Regions from separate parts of the Serratia marcescens subsp. marcescens ATCC 13880 genome, predicted to be linked through region 3. Evidence: predicted binding sites of a transcription regulator. Region 3 holds the regulator's gene; each other region holds the start of a gene.

Region 1 (3,621 bases), 2.1 Mb from region 3:
GTTGCACATTTGTGTAAGATTTTGTGCTGAGAACGCTCTCATAAAAATTTCTGCGATTATGTGGCTTGTACAATAATTAGCCGGATAAAGCGCTGTGCCCAGCAGCAAGCCGAGCAATATATTTTATGCGTGGTTTTGGATCTAGCTAAAAACCCGGATTAAGCAGTTTTAGTGATGTGGATCACATTGTGTTTTTAAGGTAAATTGAATTTATCTTTTTGTTTTTAATGATTTTTATTTAAAATTCACCGCTAGTAACGAAGGGAAATTACTTACGTGGTTAGCGGATAAAAATGCGTAACCATTCATCATATAAATAACAGATACCTAACAGGTATTGGTGAGATTTGCTGCAATCGCGTAAACCGCCGTTTATTTAAACTTCCTGGCCTTTGGCACGATTTATCATATAAAAGCCATAAATAGCCGTTAATTCACCCAGCCGACCGCGTGTTTAGCCTGCGAAAAAATAATCACTCGGGTGAGCTGTTGCATTTTATTAACCTGATGTTGCGTGCGGATAAGCGAAAAACGCGAATTGATTGCGCATTATTTGTTCATTTTCCGGCGGGGAAAGAGGGATATCGACGCGGTGCGCCGTCGGTTATGACGGCGCTGAAGGCGAATTAATAGCGGATAGCGATGGCGTTGTCGTTGAAGAACGCCAGGAAGTCGGCGCCCGGCTGGCGATCGGTGATCACCCGATCGAACTGCATCAGCGGGCCGATGCAGGCCGGCTTGGTTTTGCCGAACTTGCTGTGGTCTGCCACCAGGATCTTTTGCTGCGCCATCGCCATGGCGCGATGCTTCATCTCCAGCTCGTCGAAGTTGAAGCAGGTGGCGCCGTGCTGCAGGCTGAGGCCGGCGGCGGAGATAAAGGCGATGTTCGGGCAGATGTGATCGAGCTCGTTGCGGCCGCCGACGCTGGAAAAGATGTAGTTGTTCGGCTTGAACTCGCCGCCGCACAGAACCACCTTGCAGTTCGGTTTGTCCTGCAGCGCCAGGAAGGTGTTCAGCGAATGACACACGGCGGTGAAAGCCAGCTCGTCGGCGATGGCGTCGATGATCGCCGGGGTGGTGGTGCCGCAGTCAAAAAACACCGTGTCGTTTTCATTGATCAGCGGCGCTGCCAGCAGTCCGATGCGCCGTTTCTCCGTGACCTGTTTGGCTTTTTGATCGGAAACGAAGTAGTTGGTCACGCCGTTGCTGCGCGGATCGGTCACCACGTAGCCGCCGAGCAACACCACGGCCGCCGGTTCGGCGCTTAGATCGCGGCGAATGGTCATCTCCGAGACCCCCAGCAGCGCGGCGGCTTCTTTCAGGTGGATCTTGTCAGCGCGTTTTAACGCCTGAACTAACCGGTTGATACGTTCTTCGCGCCGCGTTTCCATAGATCCGTCTTCCCACAGGTAATAGAGATAAAAGGCGAGCCGGCATTTCCGACGCTAAACACAACGATGCGGGGCAATATCGGGCCGCATCAGCCGCCCGTATTGTCCCGCATCGGAGTGTATGGCCATGCCCGTCAGGGCGAGCCGACGATCAGTAGCTGCCCGCCGCCGGCTGGGCGCCGGAGACGATGGCGACGCCGGAGCTGGTGCCGATACGCGTGGCGCCGGCTTTGATCATCTTCTCGGCGGTGGCGCGATCGCGCACGGCGCCGGAAGCTTTCACGCCCATTTCGCTGCCCACGGTCTCGCGCATCAGTTTGACGTGCTCTTCCCGAGCGCCGCCGGTGCTGAAGCCGGTGGAGGTTTTCACGAAGGCGACATCGAGTTCGCGACACATTTCACAAACCTGGACGATCTGCGCATCGCTGAGCAGGCAGGTTTCCAATATTACCTTCAACGGGATCGCCGCGCAAACCTCGCGCACGGCGGCGATGTCGGCTTTCACTTCGTCCAGCAGGCCGCTTTTCAACCAGCCGACGTTGATCACCATGTCGATCTCTTGCGCGCCGGCGGCGATCGCCGCTTTGGCTTCAAAGGCTTTGGCGACGGTCAGGCCGGCGCCCAGCGGGAAACCGATCACCGAGCAGACTTTCACGGTGCTTTCCTGCAGCAGCTGGGCCGCCAGCGGCACATAGCCGGAGTTGACGCATACCGCATAGAAGTTGTGCTGCTGCGCTTCTTCGCACAGTTTGGCGATCTGCATTTCGGTGGCGTCCATGGCCAGCAGGGTGTGGTCAACATAGCTGGCGTAATCGATGCTTTCGGTGGTCATCGCGGTTCCTTAGTGAAGTTGAGAAAAGAGCATGGATAGGTAATGTGAAAATAATAACATTCCAACATCGATAAACCTAGCGGGATTTGAAAAATGTCGACGAGATCATAGTTACTTCACTGTTATCTGTATAACTTAGGGGAGAGTTATTTGTTATTTTAATAACATTTTCAGTGGCTGCTCGCGGCCTGCACGGGCGAAACGTCGAGGGGAAAAAAGATGGAGATCAACATCGATCTGGCTCCTGAAGCTTTCGGGACGCATCGGCAGGAACTGTTCCGCAACGCGGATTTCGCGGTGAGCGCGCATCGCTGCGCAGAACGCGGGCTGATGCTGACGCTGGCGAATTGCCGTGGCGCGCTGAGGGTTTTACCGTATCAGGGCCTCGCGATCTGGGACGCTGAGTTTGACGGTCATTCGCTGAAATCGGGCCGCCGCAGCGCGCGGGGCGCCGGAAGAAAGCGCGCTGACGACGCCGCGTTCTGTCCCGCCTGGCCGGGTCACGACGGCGCGCCGATCCAGATGCAACGCGTGTGGCTGCAGCTGGCGGGCGATGAGCTGACGTTGCACGGTGAAGGCGAGCGGTTGGGCGAGCGTTGGCGCATCGGCCCGGCGCTGCGTCTGGCGGCCCAGAGCGCGCAGTTCGCCATAGAGATGAAGATTACCAACCTGGGCGAGCGGCCGCAGCCGCTGCGCTATGTTTGCCGCCTCAACTATGATTGCATTCCCGACGCGGTATTCCGCCAGAACCTGCCGACGCCGGCTTTGTCAGGGGATACGATCGGGCAGGAACTGCTGTGCTCCGACGATCTGACGCGCTACGTGGATCAGGCCGAGTTCTTTATGCTGGCGCCGCAAGGCCGCCGCTATGTGACGCGTTTTGCCACCGGGCAATTCAACTATGGCCTGCGGCGCATCGCTGTCCAGGGCAACAGGCGGCTGCTGGCTTTTATCCAGCCGGCGAACTGCCGCCCGAATGCGCCAGAGGGTGAGGGGGTGATGCTGGGAGCGGGAAAAACGCGGGCGTTTTGCGTGACCACCGGCGTGGTGTGAAAGCAGGGGCGGTAACGCCCCTGTCATGTTATGCGGTTATTCTTTCACCCAGCCGCGGCGAATGGCGAAGGCAAACAGGAAGCGATACAGACGCGACAGCTTGTCGGCGAGGACATCACCGAACAGATTCCATACCAGCTGAGCGAACAGGCAGCCGACCAGGCCGAGCAGGAAACCGCCGACCATATCCAGCGGCCAGTGCACGCCGAGGTAAACGCGTGACCAGGCGATGCCGACGGCGACAATCATCAGCAGCGCGCCGGACCAGACCCGGTGCCAGAACAGGAACGCCAGCGCAAAGGTAAAGATGGCGGTGCCGTGATCGCTGGGGAACGAGCTGTCCGG
Region 2 (3,621 bases), 830 kb from region 3:
GGCTGAACTGGCCGAAGCTCGCCTGGGCGATGCTTACCACATCACCGAAAAACAAGAGCGTTACGCTCAGGTTGACGCGATCAAAGACAGCGTTGTTGAAACCCTGCTGGCGCAGGACGAGACGCTGGACGCCGGCGAAATCCAGGACATCCTGGGCACCGTCGAGAAAAACGTGGTGCGCAGCCGCGTACTGCGTGGCGAGCCGCGTATCGACGGCCGTGAAAAAGACATGATCCGTGGCCTGGACGTGCGCACCGGCGTACTGCCGCGCACCCACGGTTCCGCGCTGTTCACCCGTGGCGAAACTCAGGCGCTGGTTACCGCGACCCTGGGCACCGCGCGCGACGCACAGAACCTGGACGAGCTGATGGGCGAGAAGACCGACAGCTTCCTGTTCCACTACAACTTCCCTCCGTACTCCGTAGGTGAAACCGGCATGGTCGGTTCTCCTAAGCGTCGTGAAATCGGTCACGGTCGCCTGGCGAAACGCGGCGTATTGGCTATGATGCCTAAACCGGAAGATTTCCCGTACACGGTTCGCGTGGTGTCTGAAATCACCGAATCCAACGGTTCTTCTTCCATGGCTTCCGTGTGCGGCGCGTCTCTGGCGCTGATGGACGCCGGTGTGCCAATCAAGGCTGCCGTTGCGGGCATCGCGATGGGCCTGGTGAAAGAAGCCGACAACTATGTGGTTCTGTCCGACATTCTGGGTGACGAAGATCACCTGGGCGACATGGACTTCAAAGTGGCCGGTAGCCGCGACGGTATCACCGCGCTGCAGATGGACATCAAAATCGAAGGCATCACCCGCGAAATCATGCAGGTGGCTCTGAACCAGGCCAAGGGCGCGCGTCTGCACATCCTGGGCGTGATGGAACAGGCTATCAGCACTCCGCGCGGCGATATCTCCGAATTCGCACCGCGCATTCATACTATCCGCATCAACCCGGATAAAATCAAAGACGTGATTGGTAAGGGCGGTTCCGTTATCCGCGCGCTGACCGAAGAGACTGGCACTACCATCGAAATCGAAGATGATGGTACAGTTAAAATCGCTGCGACCGACGGTGAGAAAGCGAAATTCGCTATCCGTCGCATCGAAGAGATCACGGCAGAGATCGAAGTGGGCCGTATCTATCAGGGTAAAGTGACCCGTATCGTTGATTTCGGCGCATTCGTCGCTATCGGCGGTGGTAAAGAAGGCCTGGTGCATATTTCTCAGATCGCCGACAAGCGCGTTGAGAAAGTGACCGACTATCTGCAGATGGGTCAGGAAGTGCCGGTTAAGGTACTGGAAGTTGACCGTCAGGGCCGCGTGCGTCTGAGCATCAAAGAAGCGATGGCGCCGGAAGCGGGTTCACCTGCGCCTGAAGCAGAATAACTGTATAGATAGTTTTACAGCTCCCCGCCACGGGGTTGGGAGCTGTTCGTATCGCGCGGGTAGGATGCCCGCGTTTTAGCAAACGGAGGACAGGACGTTCATCCAATGTTTGTCTTCGGGAGTGGGAAATGAAGCCTTTCTTGCGCTGGTGTTACGTTGCGACAGCACTCATGCTGGCAGGATGCAGCAACCATGATTGGCGTAAAGACGAAGTTTTGGCAATCCCGTTGCAGCCAACGTTGCAGCAGGAAGTGATCCTGGCGCGCATGGAACAAATTCTTGCCAGCCGGGCACTGACGGATGACGAACGCGCACAGCTTTTATATGAGCGCGGTGTGCTGTATGATAGCCTCGGGTTACGTGCATTAGCGCGCAATGATTTCTCGCAGGCGCTGGCGATACGTCCCGACATGCCGGAAGTTTTCAACTACCTGGGCATTTACTTAACGCAGGCAGGCAATTTTGATGCTGCCTATGAAGCGTTTGATTCTGTACTAGAGCTTGATCCAACTTACAATTACGCGCGTTTAAACCGGGGCATCGCACTGTATTATGGCGGCCGCTTCCCGTTGGCGCAGGATGATCTGCAGGCGTTTTATCAAGACGACCCAAACGATCCCTTCCGTTCGTTATGGCTGTATCTGGTGGAGCGAGAAATCGATCCCAAGAAGGCCGAGGTAGCGCTTCAGCAGCGCTATGACAAAGCGGACAGAGGGCAATGGGGATGGAATATTGTCGAATTCTACCTGGGCAAGATCAGCGAAAAAACGCTGATGGAACGCCTCAAGGCAGATGCAACGGATAACACTTCGCTCGCTGAGCATCTCAGTGAAACTGACTTCTATTTGGGTAAACACTACCTGAGTCTGGGGGACAAGGACACCGCTTCGGCGCTGTTCAAACTGACGGTGTCTAACAACGTTCACAACTTCGTTGAGCACCGCTATGCATTGTTGGAATTGGCGCTTTTGGGCCAAGAGCAAGACGACCTATCGGAATCGGACCAGCAATAGCTGACGAACACCTATCAGCCTGATGGACATTGGTTTTTAACCAAAGTTATCGCCTTCACGGGCGAGGGCTTTTTTGTTCGTTTTATAATCTAATTTGAGCCGGTTCACACTTTTCAATGAAAATGACTGAAAATTTTCTCGACGAGTTATGTAGACTGGCTGCCATTATTAATGAGGCACGTGTACATGACGACTGAGTTTGAAACCTCTTTTGCTGATCTGGGGCTGTCTGCTCCAATCATTTCCGCCCTGAACGATCTGGGCTATGAAAAACCATCTCCGATCCAGGCTGAGTGTATTCCTCACCTGTTGAACGGCCGCGACGTGCTGGGCATGGCGCAGACCGGTAGTGGTAAAACTGCAGCGTTCTCGCTGCCGCTGCTGCACAACCTGCAGGCAGACCTGAAAGCACCTCAGATCCTGGTGCTGGCGCCGACTCGCGAACTGGCGGTTCAGGTTGCCGAAGCGATGACCGATTTCTCCAAACACATGAACGGCGTCAACGTGGTAGCCCTGTACGGCGGCCAGCGTTACGACGTGCAGCTGCGCGCTCTGCGCCAGGGCCCGCAAATCGTTGTGGGTACCCCAGGCCGCCTGCTGGACCACCTGAAGCGCGGCACTCTGAACCTCTCCAACCTGAGCGGTCTGGTGCTGGATGAAGCCGACGAAATGCTGCGCATGGGCTTTATCGAAGACGTAGAAACCATCATGGCTGAGATCCCGGCTGAACATCAGACCGCGCTGTTCTCCGCCACCATGCCGGAAGCGATCCGTCGCATTACCCGCCGCTTCATGAAAGAGCCGCAGGAAGTGCGCATCCAATCCAGCGTGACCACCCGTCCGGACATTAGCCAGAGCTACTGGTCGGTCTACGGCATGCGTAAAAACGAAGCGCTGGTGCGTTTCCTGGAAGCCGAAGACTTTGACGCGGCGATCATCTTCGTCCGTACCAAGAACGCGACCCTGGAAGTGGCCGAAGCGCTGGAGCGCAGCGGTTACAGCAGCGCCGCGCTGAACGGCGACATGAACCAGGCGCTGCGTGAGCAGACTCTGGAGCGTCTGAAAGACGGTCGTCTGGATATCCTGATCGCGACCGACGTTGCGGCCCGTGGCCTGGACGTTGAGCGCATCAGCCTGGTTGTCAACTACGACATCCCGATGGACTCCGAGTCTTACGTTCACCGTATCGGCCGTACCGGTCGTGCGGGCCGCGCCGGCCGCGCGCTG
Region 3 (3,621 bases):
ACATCAACTTCCAGCGCGTGCCGACGGTGGACACCTCCAACCCGTTCGCCGCCAAGGCCATTCCCTCACTGGATGAAAGCTTCGTGGTGATCCACTTCCGCGGCCTGGACCAGATCGACTTCCCCTACTTGCTGGCGATGCTGCAGGGCTCGTTTATCTCGCACATCAATACGTTAGTGGTGCCGGGCGGCAAAATGGGGCTGGCGATGGAGCTGATCATGGCGCCGCTGGTGCAGCGGCTGCTGGAAGGCAAGAAAATCGAATAAGCGCGTTGAGCGCGGCGCCGAGCCGCGCTCCGTCTCGATTACGCCGGCTGGCGGATCTCGAAGCTGTGGGTCACCGTGGCGGCCTTGTTGAGCATCAGCGCCACCGAGCAGTACTTCTCCGCCGACAGGTTCACCGCTCGCTCGACGATTTTGTCGGTCAGATCCTGGCCGGTAACGATGAAGTGCAGGTTGATATGGGTGAACAAGCGCGGGGCTTCTTCGCGGCGCTCGGAGGTCAGCTTCACCTCGCAGTCGCGCACGTCGTTGCGCCCTTTTTGCAGGATGGAGACCACGTCGATCGCGCTGCAGCCGCCCACCGACATCAGCACCATCTCCATCGGGCTGGGCGCTTTATCACCGGCGTTGCCGTCCATCAGCACCTGATGGCCGGAGGCCGATTCACCCAAAAACGTTAACCCTTCCACCCATTTAACTCTTGCCTGCATTCTGGTCACTCCGGTTGATTTCTTAAAATCAGAGTACGCTTTCGCATAGAAACAGGCAACGTAACCTGATGCTAATCATGCTGAAGCGAGACAACACGAGACACCCGCCTTACTCTGTGCTACAAACAGAGCCGCAATAAATCTTTCCGGGACACTGTATTTCAGGGAAACGCCCAGAGAAAGGCTCCTTTACCGGTATGTTAACAGAATGTAGCTTGCAGCGCTTACGGCAAGTTAATATGCTAGAGCGACAGCGTATTTTTATGACACGCCTCAAAACTTGCCGGTAGCCCTCGCTCATGACTGCGGCTACAGGCGGGTTTTACAGGGAACTCTGACCCCTGTGACACAAGGCAGCGATAACAACAGAGGATAACAGCGAATGGTTCTCGGCAAACCGCAAACAGACCCTACTCTCGAATGGTTCCTGTCTCATTGCCATATCCACAAATATCCATCGAAGAGTACGCTGATTCACCAAGGTGAAAAGGCCGAAACGCTTTACTACATCGTGAAAGGCTCCGTCGCGGTGCTGATCAAGGATGAAGAAGGTAAAGAGATGATCCTGTCCTACCTCAACCAGGGGGATTTCATCGGCGAGCTCGGATTGTTCGAAGAAGGCCAGGAGCGCAGCGCCTGGGTTCGCGCGAAAACCGCCTGTGAAGTGGCCGAAATTTCCTACAAGAAATTCCGCCAACTGATCCAGGTGAACCCGGACATCCTGATGCGTCTGTCCGCCCAAATGGCGAGCCGCCTGCAGGTCACCTCCGAAAAAGTGGGCAACCTCGCCTTCCTGGACGTGACCGGCCGCATCGCGCAAACCCTGCTGAATCTGGCGAAGCAACCCGACGCCATGACTCACCCGGACGGCATGCAGATCAAGATCACCCGTCAGGAGATCGGCCAGATCGTCGGCTGCTCGCGTGAAACCGTTGGCCGTATTCTGAAAATGCTGGAAGATCAAAACCTGATTTCCGCCCACGGCAAAACCATTGTCGTCTACGGCACCCGTTAATCTCCGAAGAAACGGCGCAATCTGCGCCGTTTTTTTATCTGCTCTCTGCCATGTGGCGCCGCCTGATCTACCACCCGGAAATCAACTACGCACTGCGACAAACGCTGGTGTTGTGCCTGCCGGTGCTGTTCGGCCTGCTGATAGGCCAGCTGCAGCTCGGCCTGATGTTCTCTCTGGTGCCCGCCTGCTGCAATATCGCCGGTCTGGACACGCCGCATAAGCGCTTCTTTAAACGGCTGATCGTCGGCGGCTCGCTGTTCGCCTTCAGCAGCGTGCTGTTGCAACAGGCGCTGCTGTGGCACGTACCGCTGCCGGCGCTGATGCTGGGCCTGGCGCTGCTGCTCGGCGTCACCGGTGAAATCAGCCCGCTGCACGCCCGGCTATTGCCGGCGGCGCTGGTGGCCGCCATTTTCGCTCTCAGCACGGCCGGCACGGTGCCTCTCTGGCAGGCGCCGCTGCTGTACGCGATCGGCACCGTCTGGTACGGCTTATTCACCTGGTTCTGGTTCAAGCTGTGGAAAGAGCAGCCGATGCGCGAGACGCTGAGCCAGCTCTACCTGGAGCTGGCGGACTATTTCGAAGCCAAATACTCACTTCTGACCCAGCACACCGATCCGCAAACCGCGCTGCCGCCGCTGCTGGTGCGCCAGCAAAAGGTGATGGATCTGATCAGCCTTTTGTACCAACAGCTCAATTTCCTGCCGCACGCCAACAACCTCGAACAAAAGCGCCTGCAGCGCGCCTTTCAGGTGGCGATGGATCTGCAGGAGCACATCACCGTCAGCCTGCATTTGCCGGAGGAAGTGCAAAAACTGGTGGAGCAGAGCCAGGCCGAAGCGATCATTCGCCGCAATGCACTGGTGATCGCCGGCCGGCTGCGCGTGGTGGCGCACGATATCCTCTACCATCAGCATTCGAAGCGCTTCTCCATGAGCCACGAACTGGCGGCGCTGGAAAAAATGGCGGCGCAGCATCCCGATAACCCGGTCGGCCAGTTTTGTTATTACCACTTCAGCCGCATCGCCCGCCTGCTGCGCACCCAGCATCCGCTGTACCGCCGCGACCTGATGCCCGGCCAGCACCGCCTGCCGTTTTGGCCGGCGCTGGCCAGCTATCTGTCGTTCAAATCCACCGCCCTGCGCAACGCCGCGCGGCTGGGGGTGACGCTGGCGGTCGGCAGCAGCCTGGGTGCGGTCTTCAACCTGCCGAAGCCATACTGGATCCTGCTCACCATCATGCTGGTGAGCCAAAACGGGTATAACGCCACCCGGGTGCGTATTCAGCACCGTGCGCTGGGCACGATTGCCGGACTGTTGCTGGCGGCCGGGCTGCTGCAGCTGCAGCTGCCGGAGGGAGAAACGCTGAGCATCATGCTGGTGATCACCCTGCTGGCCTACCTGGTTTCGCGCAAGAACTACGGGCTGTCGGTGATTGGCTTTACGGTCACGGCGGTTTACACCCTGCAGCTGCTGGCGCTGAACGGCTCGCATTTTCTGGTACCGCGCCTGATCGATACGCTGATAGGCTGCGTGCTGGCGTTCGGCGGCACCATTTGGCTGTGGCCGCAGTGGCAAAGCGGGCTGCTGCGCAAGAATGCCCATCAGGCGCTGGAACACGATCAAACCGCGCTGCGGCTGATGCTGAAGCAACCGGAACCGGACGCCACCGCATTGGCCTATACCCGCATGCAGGTCAACCAGGCGCACAACGCGCTGTTCACCTCGCTCAATCAGGCGATGCAGGAGCCGGGGTTCGCGTCGAATTATCTGGCGGACATGCGGCTGTGGGTCACTCATAGCCAGTTCATCGTCGAACACCTGAACGCCATGACCATTCTGGCGCGCGAGCACTACATGCTGACGCCGAAACTGGCGGAAGCCTATCTGCAAACCTG
Region 4 (3,621 bases), 2.4 Mb from region 3:
AGTTGATGTCCTCGGTCGCATGCGCGTGAAACACCTCATCCAGGCAGGTGATGGGATTGATCTCCTCGTAGGACAGCGGCAGGGTTGAAGATGCCTGCAATACCAAAGCGTCTTTATTGCGGATGCCCTCGCTGGTTTCCTGGCAGCGCGCGGCGATCGGCTTGTAACCGGCCACCGAACGGCCTTCGGCGGCCAGCGCCTGCATCAACCCGCGGGAAACCACGGTTTTACCGACGTCGGTATCCGTGCCTGTCACAAATAAACGCTTCAACATGAATAAAATGCCCCAGAATGCCCCGTTAACAATGTATCGCCGCACCGGCGGCGAAGAAGTCTTTCGGAAAAATTCTAGGGGATGCTGCCGCGTAGGGGCTTGAGGTAGCTCAATCTTTTGCAGGATTAATAAGAAGTTCTGATGTTAGCCTTGCAGCAGTTGCACCAGCAATGAACCATTGTACAGCGCCTCTTTCACCAGCGCCGCGCCGGGCATGGTGCCCTGATTGAAGAACTGCGTGGATTCGACCTTGACCTGCTCGCTGTAGGCCGGCAGCGCCTGCTGGCGAATGCAGGAGACGATGGCCGGGTGCAATATCTCCGCCGCGCGGTTGAGCGGCGAGCCCACCAGGATCTTCTCCGGATTGAACAGGTTGACCATGATAGCCAGAATGCGCCCCACGCTGTGACCGACGCCGAGAATGATGTCCCGCGCCAGCTGATCGCCCGCCAGCGCGGCGTCGCACAGCGATTCGACGGTCAGCGGCGCGCCGTGCAGGCTGGAGCTCATCGAGCCGCTCAGCCGCTGCTGGGCGATCTCCAGCATGTTCTCGATGCTGGCCACGGTTTCGAGACAGCCGTGGTTGCCGCAGTAGCAGCGTTTGCCGTAGGGATCGACCTGGGTGTGGCCGATCTCCACCACGCTGTGGCTGCCGGCGTGCAGCACGTGGCCGCCGGTGATCACGCCGGCGCCGACGTTGTGGTCGATCACCACCTGAATCACGTTCTGGCTGCCGCGCGAGGCGCCATATAGCGCCTCGGCCATGGTCCAGGCGCTGATGTCGTGCTGCAGGTAAACCGGCAGACCGGTGCGGGTTTCCAGCGCCGGGCCGAGCGGCATCTCCAGCACGTCGTAAAACGGCATGCGGTGCACCACGCCGGACTGCACGTCGATCATGCCCGGCAGCGTAATGGCGATCGCCGTCAGCCGCTCCAGCTTGCTTTGGTGGCGGATAAAGAATTGGTCGACTTCGGTCAGGATGCGTTTCAGCAGCGGTTCGGGGTGTTCGGCCGCCAGCGGCAGCTGCTCCTCCACCACCAGTTTACTGCTGAGATCGCGCAGCGCCAGCGTGATGCTGCCGCGGCTGATACGGGCGGACAGGTAATGCCAGGCCTCGGTGTCCAGCACCAGCCCCACCGCCGGGCGGCCCCGGCTGCCGATTTCCTGGTACTCGGTTTCCTTGACCAGATGGGCTTCCAGCAGTTCGCGCACGATCTTGGTGATGCTGGCGGGCGCCAGCTGCGCGCGTTTTGACAGTTCGATACGCGAAATCGGGCCCAGCTGATCGATTAGCCGATAAACCGCCCCCGCATTGGTCTGCTTGATTTGATCGATATGCCCAGGCTGCCCAACCGCAATCACAAACCTGCTCCTACAATTTTTCGCGCTTCTAAATAAAGACTAGGGGTTATGGTGGGGCTTTTGTCATACAGCGTCAACTATTTGATTAGTTATGTGATTTGCTGCACAAATTCCTCGCAATTTCAGCGTGAATTGATTTTTATTTGCCCAAGTTCAACGTCATTTCAGCATCAACGCCATCAGCGCCTGCGCGGCAGCGGTCAGCGGCCGGCGGCGGTGATGCACCAGCCACACTTCGGTGGTGGCGTCCGGCTCCGCCAGCGGCAAATAGCGCACGCCGTCCACCCTCACCCGGGCGAAAGACGCCGGCAGAATCGAGACGCCCAATCCGGCGGAGACCAGCCCGATGATGGTCATCGCTTCCCCCACTTCCTGGGTGATATACGGGGTAATGCCGGCTTTGCCGAGCAGCAGCAGAATTTCGTCGTACAGCGCGGTGCCCACTTCGCGCGAGAAGAACACGAACGGCTCCCGCGCCAAGTGTTGAAACCGCAGCGCGCCGCCGGGCGTTTCCGCCAGCGGATGCCCTTCCGGCACCACCGCCACCAGCGGCTCACGCAGCAGCAGCTGATAGCGCAGCGCCTCCGGCAGCCGCGTATTGCGCATCACCCCCAGATCCAGCTCACCATTCAGCAGCGGTTCGATCTGCTGTTTGGTGTTGATTTCGCGCATCTTGATGTGCACCTGCGGGGACTGCTGGCGAAAGGCGCGCAGGCTGCGCGCCACCACGCCGATAAAGGGTGCGGAAGAAGTAAAGCCGATGGTCATTTCCCCCAGTTCGCCGCGATCCAGGCGCGCCGCCTTTTCCGCCGCGCGCCCGACCTGATCGAGCACCTGATAGGCTTCTTTGAGGAACATCTCCCCGGCTTGCGTCAAGCTGACGTTGCGGTTGTTGCGCGCCAGCAAGCGCGCGCCGACCATCTCTTCCAGCGCCTGAATTTGCTGGCTGAGCGGCGGCTGGGAGATGCGCAACCGCTCGGCGGCGCGGCCAAAATGCAGCTCTTCCGCCACGGCGATAAAATAACGCAGGTGTCTCAGTTCGATATTCATATTTAAAACATCTTAATTTGAATTATTAATATATTAGACAAAAAAATCGCCGCTCCCTATCATTTTGTTATCTGCAAAGTATCTGTTTATCTCCCCGAAGTTCGGTAAGGAAACGCTGTGACAACCCCTGTGCGTTCTGCGGCCGCGATGCCATCGACGCTGGCCGCCAACGATGACGCGGCCGCTGCGCCAAAAGTAAAACGCTCCACCCTCAACAACAAACTCCCCTATATCGAACGCGGCACGCCGCAGTTTATGCGCGTAACGCTGGCGCTGTTTTCCGCCGGGCTGGCGACCTTCGCGTTGCTTTACTGCGTGCAGCCGATCCTGCCGGTGCTGTCGCAAGATTTCGGCGTCTCGCCGGCCGAAAGCAGCCTGTCGCTCTCGGTCTCTACCGGCCTGCTGGCGATCGGCCTGATGTTCACCGGGCCGCTGTCCGACGCCATCGGCCGCAAGTCGGTGATGGTGGTGGCGCTGTTGCTGGCGGCAGTCTGCACGCTGATTTGCGCCTTTATGACCAGCTGGCACGGCATTTTGCTGATGCGCGCGCTGATCGGCCTGTCGCTGAGCGGCGTGGCGGCGGTCGGCATGACCTATCTCAGCGAAGAGATCCATCCGAGCTTCGTCGCCTTCTCGATGGGGCTGTATATCAGCGGCAACTCGATCGGCGGCATGAGCGGCCGCCTGGTGACCGGGGTGTTGACCGATTTCTTTTCCTGGCGCGTATCGCTTGGCGTCATCGGCCTGTTCGCCCTCGCCGCCGCCTGCATGTTCTGGCGTATCCTGCCTGCCTCGCGGCATTTTCGCGCCAGCTCGCTGCGCCCGCGCACCCTGCTGATCAACTTCAAACTGCATTGGCACGATAAGGGGCTGCCGCTGCTGTTCGCGGAGGGTTTCCTGCTGATGGGCAGCTTCGTCACCCTGTTCAACTACAT

What was found. The regulator CRP, encoded in region 3, controls carbon source genes, mostly activating them, when cyclic AMP is high. The targets are predictions, from matches to a motif close to ATGTGANNNNNNTCACAT.
Region 1: a site for CRP is predicted at 2,266-2,283, ahead of deoC (deoxyribose-phosphate aldolase). Genes of this name have one in related genera too.
Region 2: a site for CRP is predicted at 2,487-2,504, ahead of yrbN (protein YrbN). Genes of this name have one in related genera too.
Region 4: a site for CRP is predicted at 1,728-1,745, ahead of mlc (sugar metabolism global transcriptional regulator Mlc). Genes of this name have one in related genera too.

The regions. Positions count from the first base shown of each region.
Region 1 is NZ_CP071238.1:1,716,713-1,720,333, forward strand. It holds gene deoR (DNA-binding transcriptional repressor DeoR) at 627-1,391, opposite strand; gene deoC (deoxyribose-phosphate aldolase) at 1,543-2,223, opposite strand; gene J0F90_RS08140 (aldose epimerase family protein) at 2,443-3,276, shown strand; gene ybjG (undecaprenyl-diphosphate phosphatase) at 3,313-3,621, opposite strand, start outside.
Region 2 is NZ_CP071238.1:452,783-456,403, forward strand. It holds gene pnp (polyribonucleotide nucleotidyltransferase) at 1-1,381, shown strand, start outside; gene nlpI (lipoprotein NlpI) at 1,510-2,394, shown strand; gene yrbN (protein YrbN) at 2,517-2,591, shown strand; gene J0F90_RS02130 (DEAD/DEAH family ATP-dependent RNA helicase) at 2,581-3,621, shown strand, end outside.
Region 3 is NZ_CP071238.1:4,742,686-4,746,306, forward strand. It holds gene J0F90_RS22740 (phosphoribulokinase) at 1-266, shown strand, start outside; gene J0F90_RS22745 (OsmC family protein) at 305-712, opposite strand; gene crp (cAMP-activated global transcriptional regulator CRP) at 1,095-1,727, shown strand; gene J0F90_RS22755 (YccS/YhfK family putative transporter) at 1,778-3,621, shown strand, end outside.
Region 4 is NZ_CP071238.1:2,360,611-2,364,231, reverse strand. It holds gene bioD (dethiobiotin synthase) at 1-274, opposite strand, end outside; gene mlc (sugar metabolism global transcriptional regulator Mlc) at 419-1,636, opposite strand; gene J0F90_RS11390 (LysR family transcriptional regulator) at 1,796-2,686, opposite strand; gene J0F90_RS11385 (MFS transporter) at 2,834-3,621, shown strand, end outside.